Regions from separate parts of the Pseudoalteromonas sp. SR45-1 genome, predicted to be linked through region 3. Evidence: predicted binding sites of a transcription regulator. Region 3 holds the regulator's gene; each other region holds the start of a gene.

The links. Region 3 encodes MetJ, which represses methionine synthesis genes. Its sites were predicted from a motif close to TAGACGTCTAGACGTCTA; they were not measured.
Region 1: a site for MetJ is predicted at 1,994-2,011, ahead of metA (homoserine O-succinyltransferase). Genes of this name have one in related genera too.
Region 2: a site for MetJ is predicted at 2,020-2,037, ahead of H5089_RS03640 (methylenetetrahydrofolate reductase). Genes of this name have one in related genera too.

Annotation. Positions count from the first base shown of each region.
Region 1 covers NZ_JACJDR010000010.1:11,258-14,524, forward strand. Annotated here, with positions in the region: gene H5089_RS11505 (homocysteine S-methyltransferase family protein) at 1-992, opposite strand, end outside; gene metA (homoserine O-succinyltransferase) at 982-1,929, opposite strand; gene H5089_RS11515 (porin family protein) at 2,140-2,787, opposite strand; gene ettA (energy-dependent translational throttle protein EttA) at 3,121-3,267, shown strand, end outside.
Region 2 covers NZ_JACJDR010000002.1:261,693-264,959, forward strand. Annotated here, with positions in the region: gene H5089_RS03635 (hypothetical protein) at 1-789, opposite strand, end outside; gene H5089_RS03640 (methylenetetrahydrofolate reductase) at 1,020-1,976, opposite strand; gene H5089_RS03645 (pitrilysin family protein) at 2,236-3,267, shown strand, end outside.
Region 3 covers NZ_JACJDR010000008.1:143,786-147,052, reverse strand. Annotated here, with positions in the region: gene H5089_RS10200 (malic enzyme-like NAD(P)-binding protein) at 1-1,033, shown strand, start outside; gene metJ (met regulon transcriptional regulator MetJ) at 1,098-1,418, opposite strand; gene metB (cystathionine gamma-synthase) at 1,708-2,955, shown strand; gene metL (bifunctional aspartate kinase/homoserine dehydrogenase II) at 3,125-3,267, shown strand, end outside.

The DNA.
Region 1 (3,267 bases), on a different contig from region 3:
AGACCTTTTGCAAAAGCACGAATATGCGCAGGCGTGGTGCCACAACATCCACCTACTATATTAATAAAGCCCGATTTACCCCAATCGATAATTTCGGCTGCCATTTCAGGCGCTTCTAAGTCGTATTCACCAAACTCATTAGGCAAGCCCGCATTAGGGTGTACCGATGTAAAGGTTTCGCACACGCGCGAAAGCTCTTCTACATATTGGCGCAGTAAATCAGGGCCAAGCGCGCAGTTTAAACCAATCGAAATAGGCTTAATATGGCGAATAGAGTTATAAAATGCTTCGGTTGTTTGCCCAGAAAGCGTACGGCCAGAAGCGTCAGTAATAGTGCCCGAGATCATAACTGGTAATGTGCGCCCTGCTTGTTCAAAGGCTTCTTCTACACCAAACGAGGCGGCTTTTGCATTAAGCGTGTCGAATATAGTTTCGATTAGTATTAAATCGGCGCCGCCTTCCATTAATGCAAGGGTAGACTCTACATACGCAGTAACTAGCTTATCAAAAGTAACGTTTCGGTAACCCGGATCGTTTACGTCTGGCGAAATTGAACACGTTTTAGATGTCGGCCCTAAAACACCGGCTACATAGCGCGGTTTTTCTGGCGTTTTAGCCGTAAATTCATCGCAAATTGCGCGTGCTAATTTAGCCGACTCTAGGTTTATTTCACGGCTTAGGTTTGCCATGTCGTAATCTTCCATCGAAATAGTGGTCGAGTTAAACGTGTTGGTTTCGATAATATCGGCGCCCGCTGATAAAAAACCACGATGAATATCAGTGATTAAGTCGGGCTTGGTTAGGCTTAATAAATCGTTATTGCCTTTAATTAATACATGCCAGTCTTTAAAACGCTCTCCGCGATAGTCTTCTTCTTCTAGCTTATGATCTTGGATCATGGTGCCCATAGCGCCATCTAAAATTAAAATGCGTTCTTTTAATGCGGCACTTATTTCGGCTTGCTTATTATTTGTAGGCGCGTTATTCGGCATAGTTGTTAGTCCTCACGTCTTGGCTAACTAAATTAATATCATACGGTGTGGTTTGGTACACGTAGTAATTTAACCAGTTCGAAAAAAGTAAAAAAGCATGGCTTTGCCACGTTTTTGAAGGTTGTTTGGTTGCATCGTCATCCGGAAAGTAATTTTCGGGCTTTGGTGCATTAGGGCTTTTTTTACAATCGCGCTCGTATTCTGCTTTTAGCGAGTCGGCGTCGTACTCTGGGTGGCCGGTTATAAACACTTGGCTACCCGATTTATTTTTAAGTAAGTAAGCACCTACTCGCTCAGAACCTGCCAGTACAACGAGTTCTTCACAGGCGTTTATTTTATTTATATCAATATGGCCGTAGCGTGAGTGCGGTACCAAAAAGGTATCGTCGAATCCGCGAGTCAGTGCACCGTGATCAAAATAACACTGGTGAGTAAATACGCCACACAGTTTATCGTCTTTTAAATCGCGTTTTAAATTGTAACGGTGATATAACGCTGCATGCGCTGCCCAACACGAAAATAACGTAGAGGTAACGTGTTGCTCAGCCCAATCAATAATGACCTTTAGCTCATCCCAATACGCTACATCGTCGTATTCTAAATGGGCAAGTGGCGCACCGGTTACTATTAATGCATCGTAATTGTTGTCTTTAACCTCAGAAAAGTAACGGTAAAAGGTATCAAGGTGCTCTTCTGAGTTGCTGCTACTGCGGTGAGTGTCGAGGCGCAGTAGTTCTACGTTTACTTGCAAAGGTGAGTTGGCAAGTAAGCGAATAAACTGAACTTCGGTTTCTACTTTATTAGGCATTAAGTTTAAAATAGCCAAACGCATTGGGCGTATTTCTTGCGTTTTTGCACGACTTTTTGGCATTACAAATACGTTTTCTTGACGTAAACGTGCAATTGCCGGCAACTCGTCTTTTACTGTAATTGGCATACTTTACTCCTGCTCATAAAAACCGAGGCTTAATTATGAACTGAAAGTAAAAAATATCAACCTCTAGATGTATAGATGTCCAAATGAAATTTATTCATGATTTTTTTAAGATTTACTAAAAGTTATAGATGAGAGGGAATGCATTTATATTGAAGTACTTTGTTTTAGTGAATTGAAATAGCGCTACTAAAATCAGTAGCGCTATTATAATTAAAAACGATAATTTACAGATAAATTAAGAGCGTAAATATCGCCTTCATTTGTATCAAAATATTGGTATTCAGCACTTACTTGCCAGCGTTGAGTTAGCCTAAAGTCAATGCCGGTTCCGTACGTTACGCCGCCTTCATCGTAGTTTTGCTCAGTTATTAGCGTAGAATTTGTATCTGTACCAGTTATTGATTCTGCAAGGTTTTTTAAGTCGCCTTCATTGTAACTTAATTTATTTCTACCATAGCCACCAAATAAAAACACATCAGCTCGAGATGAAATTGGATAATTAGCTTTTACAAATATACTTGTTTGCAAATCAAGGCTTGAATCGATTTCGCTCTTAATGAATTCTGAACTCAGCGAACCGTCCTGTGGGTTCTGAGTGTAAACAATTCCGTTTAGAGGCGTTGACTCATCATTTAACCCAAAACCTATACGCCCTTCTAATGCAAAGTAACGCGAAAACTGATATCCAAACCGGCCGTAAAGCGTTGTAAACTGTATGCTATCACTCTCGTATACATCAATTTGCGTAGACCCTATCCCTATTCCTTGGTAATAACCATTTACGTGGAGTATGTCTGCTTGGCTCGAAAATGAGTATAAACCTAAAAGTAATGCCCCTAACCTTGTAACTATTTTCATGTTCATTCCTTTAAACCTTTGTAATATTTAATAATGTGATGTTTAACAACAAACTAAGTGTGGCCTGCCTATATAACTTGCTTATACTTTACAGCTTGTAAATATACTGTACCACTTTTGTTAAAAATGAAATGTATTTGAACAATATAAAACAATAGATTACAGAATTTTACACAATAGAAATCCTGTAATAGTAGTGTTTTTAACGAGCAATCAAAACAAAGTACCGCTTAGGTAAGTGTATTGTTCTATACAGCATTCGTTGACTGTTTCACCCGTCAGCCACTACAATACAACATTGAAATTTTTATTATTATTTGAAGGCTTTCCTCCATGGTTTTACCTGATAAATTTATATTCTCGATGAGTCGAGTATCTAAGGTTGTGCCACCTAAGCGCACTATCTTAAAAGATATTTCGTTGCACTTTTTTCCTGGCGCTAAAATTGGTGTGCTTGGTTTAAACGGTTCTGGTAAATCT
Region 2 (3,267 bases), on a different contig from region 3:
CCACACTATAATTTCATTTAATCTACTTAAAGATATATCATGTTTTGAATCACCAAGTAGCTGAAATGTTAGATAAGATAAGAAGTTAGCTGTTTTTGTATATTTTTCCTCGGGCGCTGTTTTAGGTAAGCTATATAAAATTTTATGTAGGCTATTAAGATAGGTATTCATACTTTCAATAGATTCATGGATATCTGAACTTTTTAATAAATGCCCAAGATCCCTAGCTTGACTACTTAACTCATTAATTTCTTGTTTTTTGATTAATCTAACTTTTTCAATATCCATTAAAACTGCAATTTCAGTGACTGTGATTTCATCTAAACTCTCAGTTTTTTCTAATATTTTGTCATATATATACGTTGTACTACTCAGGTTCTTAAATACGTATGCAAAATACCTAGAATACATTACTACGACATATGCAAAATAGGTAATGATAGTGATAAAGAGGAACGCTTTTAAAGGTATTGTTAAAAGCTCATGTGCCAAAAAAAAGATTAGCGAAAACAGTAAGTATATTAGTACTTTTGGTACTATTGAATTAGCTTGAATGGGGGCTTTGTCATTTAAGTATTTAACTACACTTTCAGAATCGTACTTGTCTTCCATCCATTGCAATGACTGTTGTGTTAGCGGAAGCGCGATAGCCGTTAGTGTAACTAACACTGTTGCTATATAAGTTATAATATTAGAAATGTTGGAGAGAGCGTTGTTCGCTGTCAACTCTAAACAGCTACCTGCGTATAGTTCACCTATAACTTTGAGTGTTAAGTTAATTGATTCCATTTATCTGATCTCCCTATCCACAGTTATCATTTACAGAAAATTGTTAACGCTCTATCGTTAACAATTAAGTGATAGTACTGCTATATGAATTACTCGGTCAATCAGCAAGTTAAGAGAGGTGAAATTATAGGCTTAATTAAAAGCTCATAACCATTTTTAATTTAAGATTAATAAAAAAAGCAAGCCACTAGGCTTGCCAAGAAGGGTGTGAATTGGTTTAGGCTCAAGCTCTAAGCTATTAGCTTTTCCGCAAGGTTCAATTCCATAATGGCTTTTAATAAACGGTATAAGTTTATTGATGCATCAATTTCTTCTTTACGGTTTGTTAAGCTTTCAATATTTAAGCCCAACGGCACGTCTAAATGTGCACAGCTTTTAAGTATTAAGTCGAGGTTCTCGCGGCAAATACGAACTGATTCGCTTAATGTATTGTCTGCATCAAGCATGCGCCATTTTGTAGCCTCTGGCACTGAGATACCCAACCATTGCATAAACTCTAAGGTTTTTTCGCCGCCGCACGGGGTAAACGTTAATATAATACGTTGAGGTGTAATACCCTGTGCTTTACATGTACGTGCGTAGCTAGTAATTAACTCTATAGTAGCTTGTGCGTCGTAAACAGCTTGCGATATAAAAAACTTACAACCCTGTGCTGTTTTTTCTATTAATCGTTCGTGCTCATTTCGTTTACTTGAATGGCGCTCGGCAATTGTAACGCCACCTAAAAAGAAATCATCTGATTGCTCAGCCAATGCTTTATACGCATCTGGCAGGCTTAGCTTTATATCGCCTACCGATGACGGGCTACCTACTAAAACTACATTTTGTAAATCGTAGTCGTTTTTAGTTTCACTTAGCCAATCTTTAAATTCGCCTACGCCACGCTGCGCCACACTTTTATAAGTAATTACATCTTGTGCAGATAAATTACGCAGTAAATGGCTGTATTCACGCGGATCAACGGTTTGTTTAAACGCAAACGGGCGCGCTTGATTGGTTCGACTGCTTTCGTCTTGAATGTCGTAAATTATTACGCCGTCGTATTCAATTTCGTGTAAGCGACCTAATAGCTTTTCTGCAATAGTTTTTAATTGCGCTTTATCGGTGCCTATTTTAGGCGGGGTAGTACCAATAAGATAAACACCTTGGTTGGTGTCCTCTATTTTCTCTTTTAATGATAAAGCCATAATCCTCATTCCAGCCAAGTGCGTTTTGATGGATTTAATATAGCAGCCATTTAGACGTCTAGATAGATTTATTTAGTGAAAATTTTTCAATTAACATGATGTTTATTCATAGTGCTTGTTCCCATAATTTATAATTGACACAGTTGTTTACATAATAAATTCCCTTGGGACTCTTATATTTATTGGCTTTGGGGCATAATCGAGGGTGAGTTAGTATTAAATCTAACAACAAATTTGCTCAATTTAAAAAGGGACAACAATGAAATTTAAATTATTAGCAACCAGCTTAGCGGTATCGCTGGCGTTAACGGGTTGCGCCATGCAACAAAACCAAAGCACGCAAACAACAGCACAACAAGAACAAGTAAATAAAGCTGATGATCGTGTTTTTTCGCAAGATTATTTAATTGAAGAGCTAGAAAACGGCTTACGTGTCATGGTTGTTAAAACCGATTACCCTGATGTCGTGTCGCTGCAAATTCCGGTATCGGTAGGGTCGCGTAACGAAGTTGAAGAGGGCAAAACAGGTTTTGCTCACTTTTTTGAACACATGATGTTTAAAGGCTCACAAAAATACCCTGAAGACGTATATTCAGACATATTAAAAAATTCAGGTGTTGATAACCGCGCTTATACAACAAACGATTACACAAACTACCATTTAAACTTTTCAAAACAGCATCTTGATAAAGTGCTTGAGCTTGAAGCTGATATTTTTCAAAATTTAACCTACACCGAAGAGCAATTTAGAACCGAAGCGCAAACGGTAAAAGGTGAGTACTTAAAAAACAACGCGAGCCCAATTCGTAAATTATTAAGCGCTGTGCGCGAAGAAGCGTTTGATAAGCATACTTATAAACACACCACTATGGGCTTTTTTAAAGACATAGAAGCCATGCCTGATCAAATGGCGTACGGAAAAGAGTTTTTTGCTAAATTTTATAAGCCTGAGTATGTGTCACTTGTTATTGTGGGCGATGTAGATCCACAAGCAACAATGGCAATGGTTAAAAAGCATTGGGGTAGCTGGAAAAAGGGTAACTATGTTGCCGACATTAAAGCCGAGCCTGTTCAACAAGCACCAAAATATTTGCACCAGCAAGATGAAGCGCTACCAGGGCATTGGTTACTCGTATCGTACAAAGGCGCTGCGTGGGAGCCTGCTAAAAAAGACAGAGCGGCACTTGATTTAATCTCACAGCTTTATTTTTCAAATAACTCTGATTTATATCAAGAGCTAGTGGTCGACAAACAAATTGCCAGCCAAATGTTTACTTATAACCCAGAGACT
Region 3 (3,267 bases):
TAATGGTACTGCAATTTTGGGCTTGGGTAATTTAGGTCCTTTAGCGTCTAAACCCGTAATGGAAGGCAAGGCGTTATTGTTTAAACGTTTTGCAGGGCTTGATTCTATTGATATTGAAGTAAAGCACAAAACAACAGAAGACTTTATTAACACGGTGGCCAATATTGCTGACACATTCGGTGGTATTAACCTTGAAGATATTAAAGCACCAGAGTGTTTTGAAATTGAAAAAGCATTAATAGAGCGTTGTAGCATTCCTGTTTTTCATGACGACCAACACGGCACCGCCATTGTTACGGCTGCCGGCATGTTAAATGCGCTAGAAGTACAAGGTAAATCAATTGAAGATGCAATAATTGTATGTTTAGGTGCAGGCGCTGCTGCAGTTGCGTGTATGGAACTGTTAATTAAGTGTGGTGCACTGCGTGAACACATTTATATGCTTGACCGCAAAGGTGTTATTCATACTCGTCGCGATGATTTAAACGAATATAAACAGCTTTTTGCTAACAATACCGATAAACGCACATTGCAAGATGTAATTGCAGATGCTGATGTGTTTGTTGGTGTTTCGGGTCCTAACTTGTTAGCTGCCGAAGATTTAAAACTAATGGCAGAAAAGCCGGTCGTGTTTGCATGTTCAAACCCAGATCCAGAGATCGATCCTGCACTTGCACACGGCGCACGCAATGATTTAATTATGGCAACAGGGCGCTCTGATTACCCTAACCAAGTAAATAATGTTTTATGTTTTCCGTTTATTTTCCGTGGTGCACTTGATGTACGTGCAAGCGCGATTAACGATGAAATGAAAATTGCTGCAGTTGAGGCTATTCGTAGTATTGCCAAAGAGCCTGTACCTGCAGAAGTTTTAAAAGCCGCAGGCGTAGATAAGCTAGAGTTTGGTGCGCAGTATATTATTCCAAAACCAATGGATCCGCGTTTACTACCGCGTATAGCTAAAGCTGTAGCACTTGCTGCGGTAGAGTCGGGTGTTGCGCAAATTGACTTGCCTGAAAACTATATGGCGTAATATATAACGCTTAAACAAAAAAACCTCAGCAATGCTGAGGTTTTTTGATTAAAAAGGTAATGATTTATTCTTCGTTTAAAATAGGCACTTCTAAACCCATTTCTTGCATTATCTTTTTAACTTCTTCTGGTACTTTTTCTGCGTTGTCTTTACGTAGGTCATCGTCATTTGGTAAAGGTTGACCAGTAAATGCATGCAAAAACGCCTCACATAGCAATTCACTATTTGTTGCATGGCGAAGGTTGTTGATTTGACGACGCGTACGCTCATCCGTTAAAACTTTTAATACATTTAGTGGGATCGAAACGGTGATCTTTTTAACTTGCTCTGATTTTTTCCCGTGTTCTGCGTATGGGTGAATATACTCACCATTCCATTTAGCCATAAGATGTATCGTTGCCTCAGATTATTAATTTCTCACACGGTATAAAAAGCGTGTAAATATGCGTGAAATTCTATCGATTTAAAAAAGATAGTCAAATAATAGATACCGATCTATCTTAATAAGCCTATTTGGAATGTAAAAATAAGCTCACTTTTGTGAGCTAAAATGTGATACTAGCAAACGCCTTACCTAACTTTAGCCATCTAGAGCTTTAAAATACTTTGACTTATTAAAACGGATAACTTACTCTTTTAGACGTCTAAACATCCAAATTAATCAGGTGACGAATATGAGCGAAAAAAACAAAGCGACCATTGCTGTACGTAACGGCGTTGATGCTGATAAACATCATGGTGCAGTGGTGCCGCCAATTTATTTATCAACGACTTATTCGTTTGCCGACTTTGATACTAAGCGTGAGTATGATTATGGCCGCAGTGGTAACCCTAATCGTGATATTTTAGCAGAGACGCTTGCTAAGCTTGAAGGTGGCGCTCGTGGCATAATTACGGCCACTGGTATGGCTGCCGTGCATTTAGCTACTCAGCTACTTAACAGTGACGACACGTTAGTAATTCCACATGATTGTTATGGTGGAAGCTATCGTTTATTTACATCGTTACAAAAACGCGGACTATTGAAGCTTGAAGTATTAGATTTAACAAAAGAAGAAAGCCTTCAACAAATTTTAGCAATTAAACCTAAGCTTATTTGGATAGAGACTCCAAGTAACCCAGTACTTCGTTTAACCGATATTAAAGCGGTTACCGATGTTGCTAAGCAATGCGGTGCATTGGTTGCCGCAGATAACACGTTTTTGTCTCCTGCCTTACAAAACCCTATTAAGTTTGGTGTAGATATTGTGGTGCATTCAACTACTAAATATATTAACGGGCACTCAGATGTAGTGGGCGGCGCTGTTATTGCTGCAACACAAGAGCTTGGTGATGAGCTTGCTTGGTGGGCAAATAATATTGGTATTACGGGCGCCCCTTTTGATAGTTATTTAACGCTTCGTGGTCTACGTACTTTAAATGTGCGCTTAAGGCAGCACCAAGAAAATGCGCTAGCAATAGCTGAGTACCTTGAAAGTTCCAATTTTGTAAGCCAAGTTTACTATCCTGGACTTGAGTCGCATCCTCAACATGAACTTGCTAAAGCACAACAACTTGGCTTTGGTGGCATGGTTAGTTTTGATATTAAAGGCGATATAAACGACGCGGCAGAATTTTTAACTAGCCTTAAAACGTTTAGTTTAGCTGAGTCACTAGGTGGCGTAGAGAGCTTAATTTGTCACCCTGCAACTATGACGCACGCAGGTATGGAGGCAAAGGCACGTTTAGAAGCGGGTGTGGGCGATACGCTTATTCGTATTTCGGTTGGGATTGAAGATATACACGATTTAATAGCTGACTTTAAACGAGTATTTGAACTTGTAAAACCAGGGCAAAATAAAAATGTTGGCCGTGTAGGCAAAGGTGCTGGCACTTCTGGTGGAAACGTTAAATTAAGTGCAGCCCGTCCAGCGCTTTGGTAATTAATACCAATCCGCAATAATACCTAATCAATTTGAGGGATTAAACCGCACGATAACATCGTTAAAAATTCCTAATATAGAACAACTAAATAACGAAATTTTTGCCTTGTTATCGATACGGTTTTCTTACCTCAAAATAGACAACTTAATTAAGCGAATTGGTATAAATATGGTCAATTGTGTACATAAATTTGGTGGTTCAAGCTTAAGCTCTAGTGAGCGCTATCAAAGCGTAGCTAAAATAATTATTGGGCATACTCAGCCGGGCGACTGTGTTGTGGTATCTGCTGCAGGTAAAACTACAGATACACT